Linked DNA regions of Allobranchiibius huperziae. The protein of the gene in region 1 interacts with the protein of each later gene in a pairwise test. Links are inferred from orthologs where the notes say so. Each region holds a gene or a part of one and is shown in the gene's direction. Other genes may lie near its edges.

The links.
Region 2: the proteins of clpS (region 1) and HNR15_RS17030 interact in binary tests that used the Escherichia coli proteins (3 or more experiments, as listed by UniProt). The link is inferred for Allobranchiibius huperziae from one-to-one orthologs.

The regions. Positions count from the first base shown.
Region 1 is NZ_JACCFW010000001.1:1,052,767-1,058,267, forward strand. The notes cover bases 1,651-4,330. They hold clpS (ATP-dependent Clp protease adapter ClpS), read left to right. Parts: upstream 1,651-2,676; coding sequence 2,677-2,985; downstream 2,986-4,330. Other genes in these bases: HNR15_RS04990 (nicotinate phosphoribosyltransferase), read right to left, coding at 1,651-2,604; HNR15_RS04995 (DUF2017 domain-containing protein), read left to right, coding at 2,986-3,576; gltX (glutamate--tRNA ligase), read left to right, coding at 3,616-4,330. Also shown: HNR15_RS18580 (universal stress protein), read left to right, coding at 1-711; HNR15_RS04985 (isochorismatase family protein), read right to left, coding at 713-1,309; more of HNR15_RS04990, read right to left, coding at 1,306-1,650; more of gltX, read left to right, coding at 4,331-5,139; HNR15_RS05005 (DUF3224 domain-containing protein), read left to right, coding at 5,166-5,501. UniProt on the Escherichia coli protein: Involved in the modulation of the specificity of the ClpAP-mediated ATP-dependent protein degradation.
Region 2 is NZ_JACCFW010000001.1:3,562,729-3,567,181, reverse strand. Bases 214-3,064 are described here. They hold HNR15_RS17030 (Dps family protein), read left to right. Parts: upstream 214-1,288; coding sequence 1,289-1,840; downstream 1,841-3,064. Other genes in these bases: HNR15_RS17020 (cysteine dioxygenase), read right to left, coding at 2,456-2,953; HNR15_RS17025 (mycothiol transferase), read right to left, coding at 1,872-2,405; HNR15_RS17035 (NAD(P)H-binding protein), read left to right, coding at 214-1,144. Outside these bases: more of HNR15_RS17035, read left to right, coding at 83-213; HNR15_RS17015 (dihydroxyacetone kinase family protein), read right to left, coding at 3,233-4,453.

The DNA.
Region 1 (5,501 bases):
TTCGCGTTCGGGATGGATACCGATGCCGACGCGATCCGCACCTCCGGGGAGCGCCTGCTGGCGCGGCTGGCGGCACACGTCCACGCGGCGCACGACACGGTGGCGCTGACGACGGCCCAGTCCGACGACTACCCGGCCAAGGCCCTCGTCCGTGCGAGCCTCGCGGCGGATCTGGTCGTCCTCGGTGCGCACGGCGATTCCCAACTCGGGCTGGCCTCGGTGGGGCAGACCGCCACGCAGGTCGCGAGCCACGCATCGGTGCCGGTGACGATCGTGCGCGGGGCGCCGGACGACCCGTTCGGCCGGATCACCGTCGGGCTGGACCCCTCCGAGGACGCACGCAGAGCTCTGGCCTGGGCGGTGGACGAGGCCGGTCGCACGGGCGCAGAGGTCCTCGCGGTGCACGCCTGGCAGCCCCAGGACGCCGACGACCCGCATCTGCGCAAGGCGGACTGGGCCGCGTACTCCCGCCAGGTCGAGGACCGGGTGCAGGAGTGGATCGAGCCGCAGCGACGGGCGCACGCCGACGTGAAGGTGCAGGTGCAGGTGGACCGGGCCAACCCGAGCAAGGTCCTCACGATGAGCTCCCGCTCCAGTGACCTGGTCGTGGTGGGTGCCCGCGGTTCGGGGGGCTTCGAGGGGCTGCGGCTCGGTCGGGTCTCCCGGGACCTGCTCGGCCACGCCGCCTGCTCCCTGACGATCGTGCGCTGATTCAGCGGGTCGCCGCGGTCCGGATGCCCGCCGCTGCGAACTCGTCGTACGCCGCGCTGGTGCTCTCGGTGGCGACGCCGGCCGCGAGATCGCGCAGCACCGTCGTATGCAGGCCCTCCCGGGCGGCGTCGAGCGCCGTGGCCCGCACGCAGTAGTCCGTCGCCAGGCCGCACACGTCGACGGCGGTGATGTCGCGCTGCCGCAGCCAGTCCGCCAGAGGCGTTCCGGTGTCGTCGACACCCTCGAATCCGCTGTACGCAGCACGGTGTTCGCCCTTGCGGAACGTTGCATCGACCGATCCCAGCGCAGCCTGGAAGGCCGGGTGGAAGTCGGCGCCGCCGGTGCCGACCTCGCAGTGGACCGGCCAGGATGCGCTGAAGTCAGGGTCGCTCGACCAGTGCGCACCGGGGTCGATGTGCCAGTCGGCGGTGGCGACGACGGCCGCGTAGCCGTCCGCGTGAGCCGCGATCCACGCGGCGATGCGGGCGGCCACGGCTCCACCGCCGGCCACCGCCAGGGAGCCTCCCTCGCAGAAGTCGTTCTGCACGTCGACGACGATGAGGGCGCGCCGCGTCTCCGGGTCAGCCGGGACGCTCATGCGTGGTCCTCGTAGATCGTGGGGATGACGGGCTCTCCGCGGGACAGCTGGGTGGCCGCCGGCGGCAGCTGTGCACGGGAGGCCGCGTGCCGGTCTCTCGCGGTGTCCAGGTCGTCCTTGTAGACCCGCTCGCCGTCCACGACCAGATCGACCATCAGCGGACGGTCGTCGCCGTCGTTGCTCGGCCGTTCGCCCAGCCCGATGACCTCGGCCTGCGCCACCCCGTCCGGTGACATCCGGCGCATGGCGTACTTGCGCCCGGCGACCGACGCCTTGTCCTTGGACTTCTTCGCCACTCCGATCAGCTCGCCGTGCTCGTCCTCGTGCGCGACCAGTTTGTAGACCATGCCGGCCGTGGGCGCTCCCGAGCCGGTGACCAGGCTGGTGCCGACGCCGTACATGTCGACCGGAGCGGCCCGCAGGGTGGCGATCGCGAACTCGTCCAGATCGGAGGTCACCACGATCCGGGTGTCTCGCGCCCCCAGCGCGTCCAGCTGCTCCCGCACCGCGTGCGCGCCGACGACCAGGTCGCCGGAGTCGATGCGGACCGCGCCGAGACCGGTCCCGGCCGCGGCCACGGCGTTCCGCACGCCCTCGGGGATGTCGTAGGTGTCGACCAGCAGCGTGGTGTCGGAGCCCAGGCTCGCGACCTGCGCGTCGAAGGCCGCCCGTTCGGTGTCGTGCAGCAGGGTGAACGCGTGCGCGGCCGTCCCTGCCGTCGGCACGCCGTACCGCTGCCCTGCCGCCAGGTTGGAGGTGGTGGAGAAGCCCGCGATGTACGCCGCCCGCGCGGCGGCCACGGCCGCCTCCTCGTGGGTGCGCCGTGAGCCCATCTCGATGCACGGCCGCTCACCCGCGGCACCGGTCATCCGAGACGCCGCAGCCGCGATCGCACTGTCGTGGTTGAGGATCGAGAGCGCAATCGTCTCCAGGATCACTCCCTCGGCGAAGCTCGCCTCGACCACCAGCACCGGCGATCCGGGGAACTGGATCTCGCCCTCGGCGTAGCCGGTGATGGTGCCGGAGAACCGGTAGCCGGCCAGCCAGTCCAGGGTCGGCTCGTCCACGACCCGACGTTCGCGCAGCGACTCGATCTGCTCCTCGCCGAAGCGGAAGTCGGCGAGGGCGTCGAGCAGGCGGCCCGTCCCGGCGACCACGCCGTACCTGCGCCCGTCGGGCAACCGGCGCGCGAAGACCTCGAAGACGCTGCGCCGGTGCGCGGCGCCGCTCGCGAGGGCCGCCTGCACCATCGTCAGCTCGTAGTGGTCGGTCAGCAGTGCGGTCGATCCGGTCACAGTCGCCGAGTCTAGGGGTGTGCCGCCGTCGGTGGTTCGGAGTGGAACTTCGCCTGCGCCTACCCTGGGGCCATGTCCGTGGCCCCTCCCGAGCACGCCCTGCCGGACGTCGATCCGGACCTCGAGGCGGATCTGCGGGCCGGGCTCGACCGGCCCTGGGTGACCATCGTCTGGAACGACCCGGTCAACCTGATGTCCTACGTCTCCTGGGTCTTCCGGACGCACTTCGGGTATTCCGAGGCGAAGGCGAACCAGCTGATGATCGCCGTGCACGAGGAGGGCCGGGCCGTGGTGTCCACCGGCCCCCGCGAGCAGATGGAGTCCGACACCGAGGCGATGCACACCTACGGCCTGTGGGCGACTCTGCAGAAGGACGAGTAGATGGCAGAGGCCTTCCGCCGCAAGGGCGCCCGGTACGTCGGCAAGTTCGATCAGGAGGAGCGCGAGGTCATCGTGTCGTTGCTCTCGCAGGTGCGCGAGCTGATCGCCCTGGACGAGGAACCGGCCACCGGCGACCCCATCCGCGACCTGCTCGACAGCCTGGGCCGTGAGCCCGCGTCGGCGCGCGAGGTCGACGCCCGCGACCCGGCGCTGCGCCGGCTGCTGCCGCAGGCGAGTCGGGACGACGACGCCCTGGCACAGGACTTCCGGGCGCTCGCCGAGCACGACATCCGCCGCGCCAAGGCCGCCAACCTGTCGACCGCGATTCACGCCCTCTCCTTCGAGGGCGGCTCGCGGGTCGAGCTGGACCAGCGTCAGGCGCAGGCCCTGATGATCGCCGTGGGCGACGTGCGGCTGATGCTGGGGGAGCGGCTCGACCTGCGGACGGACGAGGACGCCGAGCGGCTGCAGGAGGGGCTCGACCTCGGACGACACGGCACCGGCAACGACGGCGAGCGGCAACTGCTCGCGGCCTACTACGACTTCCTCACCTGGATGCAGGAGTCGCTGGCGCTCACGCTCACGGGCTGAGGACCACCGCGTGCGGCGCTACTAGGATCGGTGGCCACCATGACTGCCACTACCCCCTCGTCCCCCGTCCGGCTGCGCGTCGCGCCCTCACCGACCGGGGATCCGCACGTCGGCACGGCGTACATGGCGATGTTCGACCTCGCCTTCGCCCGTCAGCAGGGCGGGAAGTTCATCCTGCGGGTCGAGGACACCGACCGCGCGCGCTTCCAGGAGGACAGCGAGCAGCAGCTCTACGACACCCTGCACTGGCTCGGTCTCACCTGGGACGAGGGGCCGGACATCGGCGGCCCGTACGCGCCCTACCGGCAGTCCGAGCGCCTGGAGACCTACCGCCCGTACGCCGAGCAGCTGCTGGCCGACGGGCACGCCTACCTGTGCTGGTGCTCGCCGGAGCGGCTGACCGCCATGCGGGAGATGCAGCAGAAGACCAAGCAGCCCACCGGCTACGACCGGATGTGCCACGGCAAGACCCGCGAGGAGCGCGCGCAGCTGCCCGGCTTCACCGAGACTCCCGTCGTGCGGATGTTCATCCCGGACGACGTCCAACTTTCCTGGGACGACCTGGTGATGGGGCACACGAGTGCGCCGCGTCCGGACGACCAGGTGATCGTCAAGGCCGACGGTTTCCCGACCTACCACCTCGCCGTCGTGGTCGACGACCACGAGATGGGCATCAGCCACGTCGTCCGCGGCCAGGAGTGGATCTCCAGCACCCCCAAGCACCTGCTGCTCTACACGTGGCTCGGGCTCACGCCGCCGGCGTTCGCTCACATGCCGCTGCTGCGCGATGAGAAGAAGGCCAAGATCTCCAAGCGCAAGAGCCCGTGGGCGAAGCTCACATGGTTCCGCGACGAGGGCTACCTGCCCGAGGCTCTGGTCAACTTCCTTGCGCTGCTGGGCTACCCGCCGATCCTGGAGGCCGACGGCACCGAGCGCGAGGTCTTCAGCTTCCAGGAGTTCTCCGACGGTTTCGCGTGGTCGAAGATCAACAAGGCGGGTTCGGTCTTCAACCTGGAGAAGCTGAACTGGCTGAACGGCCACTACCTGCGTGAGCTGGGCACCGACGACTTCGCCGCTCGGCTGCTGCCCTTCCTGCAGCGCGACGGGGTGCTTTCCGGCAGCCCGACGCTGCCCGAGCTCGGCCGGCTGCAGCGCGTGGCCGAGCTGGTGCAGACCCGCATCGTGCTGCTGAAGGACGCCACCCCGCTCGTGGCGCCGTTCTACGTTGCCGACGACGACCTGCCGATCGCGGACGACGCCCGCGCCCAGCTCAAGGAGGGTGCGGCCGAGGTCCTGGACGCTGCCGTCGCCGCGCTGGAGCCGATCAGCGGCTCGGTGGGCCTGCCCGACGGCAGCGGCGTCGAGTGGACCCACGACCGCATCGAGGCGGCTCTGCGGGCGGCCATCGTCGAGGGGCTGGGGGTCAAGCCGAAGCTCGCCTTCGGGCCGCTGCGTACGGCGATCTCCGGCCAGCGCATCTCCCCGCCGCTCTTCGAGTCGATGGAGATCCTCGGCAAGGCCTCGGTGCTCGCCCGGCTGAAGCGCCTGCGCGCTTCGCTCTGAGCTCCGGGCGGGCCTACGCTGCCCGGGTGGGAGATGCATCACACCGGACGGCGAGCGGATCCTTCGAGATCACGATGACGCCGGGGGAGGGCGACGACACCCCGGGCGTCGGCCGGTGGACGTTCGAGAAGACCTTCGCAGGCGACCTGGCGGGCACCTCGCGCGGTCAGATGCTCGGTGCGGGCGACCCGGCGACCGGGTGCGCCGGGTACGTCGTGATCGAGATGGTGCGCGCGCGCCTGGGCGGCCTGCAGGGCGGATTCGCGCTGCAGCACTTCGGGATCATGGATGCCGGCGACCTGCGCCAGCAGATCGAGATCGTCCCCGGCACGGGCCTGGACGATCTGGTCGGCATCGCGGGC
Region 2 (4,453 bases), 2.5 Mb from region 1 along the record:
GCCGCGCATCGCCGGTGCCGCCCGCCCGCCGGGGGTGGGCGGCGCTGCTGACGGGCCCGCGTGCACGCCGTACTGTCGAAGAATGACCCAGTCCCAGCGTGTCCTCGTCACCGGTGCCAGTGGATACGTGGGGGGACGGCTCATCCCGGAGCTGCTGCGCCGTGGACACTCCGTGGCCGGCGGCTTCTACGACGTCGACAAGGCCGACGGTTTCTGGTGGTCGGACCGGATCGACGCAGTGCAGCTCGACGTGTCGGACAAGGAGCAGGTGCTCGCCGGTCTCGCCGGGGTGCACACGGCGTACTACCTGATCCACGGTCTCGGCGGCGACGACTTCATGCAGAAGGACCGCGACGCCGCGCAGACGTTCGCCGACGGTGCGCGCGACGCCGGCGTCAGTCGCATCGTCTACCTGTCCGGCATCGTCCCTCCCGTGGACCACGACGAACTGTCGGACCACATCAGCTCGCGCCTGGAGGTCGAGGACATCCTGACCGGCTCCGGCATCCCGACGTACGCGTTGCGTGCCGCGATCCTCCTGGGCAGCGGCTCCACGTCGTTCGAGATCGTGCGCCAACTGTCCGAGCGACTCCCGGTGCACACCGTCCCCACCTGGATGAAGTCGCAGGTGCAGCCGATCGCCATCGTCGACGCCGTGAAGGCGCTGGCGGGCTGCGTCGACCACGACGGCCAATCGCGGTCATACGACATCGGTGGCTCCGAGCGGATGCCCTACTCCGACCTGCTCGCACTCTTCACCAAGGTCGCCGGCCTCACCCGCCCCCAGATCGAGATCCCGCTGCTGCCGACCGCGCTGGTCGGCAAGCTCGCCGGTCAGTTCGCGGACGTCCCCGGTTCGACGGTGGAGTCCCTGGTGGAGAGCCTGCACGAGGACATGGTCTGCTCCGAGACCGACTTCCGCCGCGATCTGCTGCCGGAGGGGTACGAACTGGTGGGGGTCGAGGCAGCCTTCGACCGGGCCCTTGCCGACCCGGCGGACGACGCCGACCCGGCCGAGCTGGACCCCGTCGGACCGTGGCCGAACGACCCGGACTGGGCCGGTGGCAGGGTCGAGATGGACGACGACGGGACGACGCACAAGAAGGGCCTGCTGCGCTCGGTCGTCGACCGCATCACCGACTGACCGGCAGCCGGGCGAGCTGCCGACGTGGCGGCCCCTGCGGTGTAACGTCGAAGGCAATCCGCGAACCACGTCCCATTTCAGTCAATCCGGTGCTTTGCCGCTAGCTGCCGCAACATCCGGACGGACTCAGGCAGAGGAGTCACCATGGCCGTGCGCTACACCGTCCCCGGAGTGTCCACCAAGGACGCCGAGCAGCTCATCAAGACCCTGCAGAAGCGGCTCAGCGCCTACAACGACCTGCACCTCACGCTGAAGCACGTGCACTGGAACGTCATCGGGCCGTACTTCATCGCGGTGCACGAGATGATCGACCCGCAGGTCGATCTGGTGCGTGGGTACGCCGACGCCGTGGCCGAGCGCATCGCCACCATGGGCGGCTCGCCCTCCGGGACGCCCGGTGCGATCGAGCGGGACCGCACCTGGAAGGACTACTCGATCGGCCGGGACACCGTCCTCGCACACCTCGGCGCGCTCGACCTGGTCTACAACGGCGTCGTCGAGGACAACCGCAAGGCGATCGCAGCAGCCGGCGAGATCGACCCGATCACCGAGGACATGCTCATCGGTCAGACCGCGGAGCTGGAGAAGTTCCAGTGGTTCGTCCGCGCGCACCTGGAGGACCTGGGCGGCAACCTGGCCAGCACCGACTCCAGCACCGAGAAGGGCGCGGCCGAGGCGACCCGCACGGACGCCTGACCGGTTCCACACCGTCCGTCGAGCGCGGCGGTCAGGTACGCCGCTCGAGCAGCCCGCGCACGTACGCGGCCTGGCCCGCGTGCTGGGTGATGTCGTTCAGCACGGACACGACCCGGGCGCCGAGGGTGACCGGCGGGTCCCAGTGCTCATCGACCACACGGTCGTAGTCGGCGGCCGAGAAGCCCCGCAGCGCAGCGATCGTCGCCCGGTGGGTCGCCTCGTGATAGCCGGTCAGCAGGGCAGGGTCGTCGACCGCGAACTCGCCGACCTCGGCGCTGGACTGGCCATAGCCGAGTGTGTCGTCGTCGTACGGTAGGGCGAAGCGACTCACCCAGCCGTCCGCCGTCCAGACCTGGTCATCGCCGGTAAGGCCGGCGATGTGGTCGTCCTGCACCCGCGTCAGGTGCCAGACCAACCACCCCACCGAGTTCGCGTCGCGGTCGGGGCGCCAGGTCAGCTCCGCCGTACTGAGGTCGTGCACGATGCCCGGGAGGAGCTCGTGGACCCGTCCGAACGCGTCGGTCAGGAGCGAACCAGCAAGAGCGGCAGCCGAATCCGAAGACATGTCATCACCATGTCACGCCGCGCCCGTGCCGTCACGCGGCCGGAACCGATTCACCAGGCGTCGCCGGCGGTGTCGACGCCGAGACGGTGCAGACGATCGCCCTGCAGCTCGTACCGCGTCATGTCCGTCAGCGTCGGGGAGTAGGCGTGCACCGAGACAGCCAGCTCCGATCCGAGGTTCTGGACGTCGTGGACGTGATCCGCGCCGAAGCCCTTGCCCTGGCCGTCGGTCAGGTCGGTGCGGCGGACGCCGTCGTGCCAGGCCTGCTCGACGAGTGCGCCGGAGACGACGACGAAGGCTCCCGAGGCGATGCCGTGGTCGTGCCATCCGGTGCCGGTGCCCGAGGGCCAGGCGATCGCCCAGACCTGCACGGCGGGGATCGATGCCAGCTCGATCCAGTGCCGTTCGGCGTGGTCCCGGCTGATCGAGGCCAGTGCGTTCAGGCGCCAGTCGTGCGCGAAGAGGTGGGCGATGTCGAGCAGTTGGTCCGGTGTGTGGACGCCGGACCGCGGGGTGGAGGTGAGCGGGGCGGCGGTGAGAGTGGTCATGTGGGAGTCCTTCGAGGGGTATGCAGACGGTCGGGTCGGCGAGGGATCAGCCGCGGCGACAACACTCGGCGCGCGGCTGATCCCCGGCGGTACACATGCCGCGGGCGCTGTGAGCACGCCCGGACACACCCCGTCCCACCGAGAGGCCAGCGGTCGAGGGAACCTCGATGCGACGCTGAGTTATCGAATGCATAACGCGAAGTTAGATGTGCTGGGGGCAGCGAGCCAGCCCAGGTCCACCATCCGGACGCTTCCCACGGTGCGGGAGGCGAGCCCGGGTCAGTCCGACAGCGCGTCCAGCCAGACCGTGACGGCGACCGCGCCAGGGTCCGGGTGGCCTTTGACCCGGTCGCCCAGGTAGCTGGAGCGCCCGCGACGCGCCACCTGGGACGTCGTCGCGTCGGCGCCCCGCCGTGCAGCCGCCTGGGCGGCGCCCAGCCCCGCAGTGGCCTCGGTCGCAGCGGGCGCGAGCGCATCGACCATCGTGCGGTCGCCCGCCTTCGCGCCACCCAACTCCTGCACGCCCTCGCTGGCCGCCTGCAGGGCAGCTGCCCAATCACCATCTGCCCCAACGGCTTCGGCCGCCCTCAACAAGCCGGCCGCGTACAACGGGCCGGAGGTGCCACCGACCTCGCGGCGTACGACGGCTGCGAGCGCGCGCAGCTGATGACGTGCGTCACCGGTCTGCGGCTCTCCCAGCCACGAGCGGGCGCCGCGGGCCAGGGCGGTCCCGAGGTCACCGTCGCCGACCACCTTGTCCATCAGTGTCAGCTCCTCCTCGGCCGCGAGGAGTGCGTTGCAGGCGCGCTCGATGCCGCCGGCGCAGATCCTGTCGTCGACGCCTTCCTCCTCCTGCGGACTCCAGGCAGCCGCGGGCACCTCCACCTGCACCAGGCCAGGCACGTCGGAGGCACCACGACTGGGCCAGCCGATCGATGCCGTAGGCGCGTCGAGGAGTGTGAGCAGGTCGGGGTGCACATCGGTCGCGAGCAGCGAGACCGAGCATCCGGCCATCTCCAGGCTGGTCATCACCAGACCCTGATAGAGCCGGTCGACGCGAATGCCTTTCTGCTGCAGGAGTTTCACTGCAGCACGTGCCACGATCGCCAACTCCATCGGCGGGGTGCCACCCGTGGAGTTGATGAGTGCGACGACGTGGGCGCCGGACTCGAATCCGCGGTCCTGCACGACGCCGTCCACCAGGCGCCCGGCCAGATCGTCCGCCGGCGCCATGTCGACGGAGGTGACGCCCGGTTCGCCGTGGATGCCGAGGCCGAGCTCGACGCCGTCCTCGGCGATGTCGGCACCGGGCTCGTCCGAACCCGGCACGACACACGGCGTGAGCCCCAGACCCATCGTGCCGACGCCGGTGGCGACGGCCCGGGCGAGCGCGGTGACGTCGTCCAGCGAACCGCCGCGTTCCGCGAGCGCCCCCGCGGTCTTGTGCACCAGCACCGTGCCGGCCAGGCCGCGACGTCCGGCGTTCTCGTCGTCGTCGGC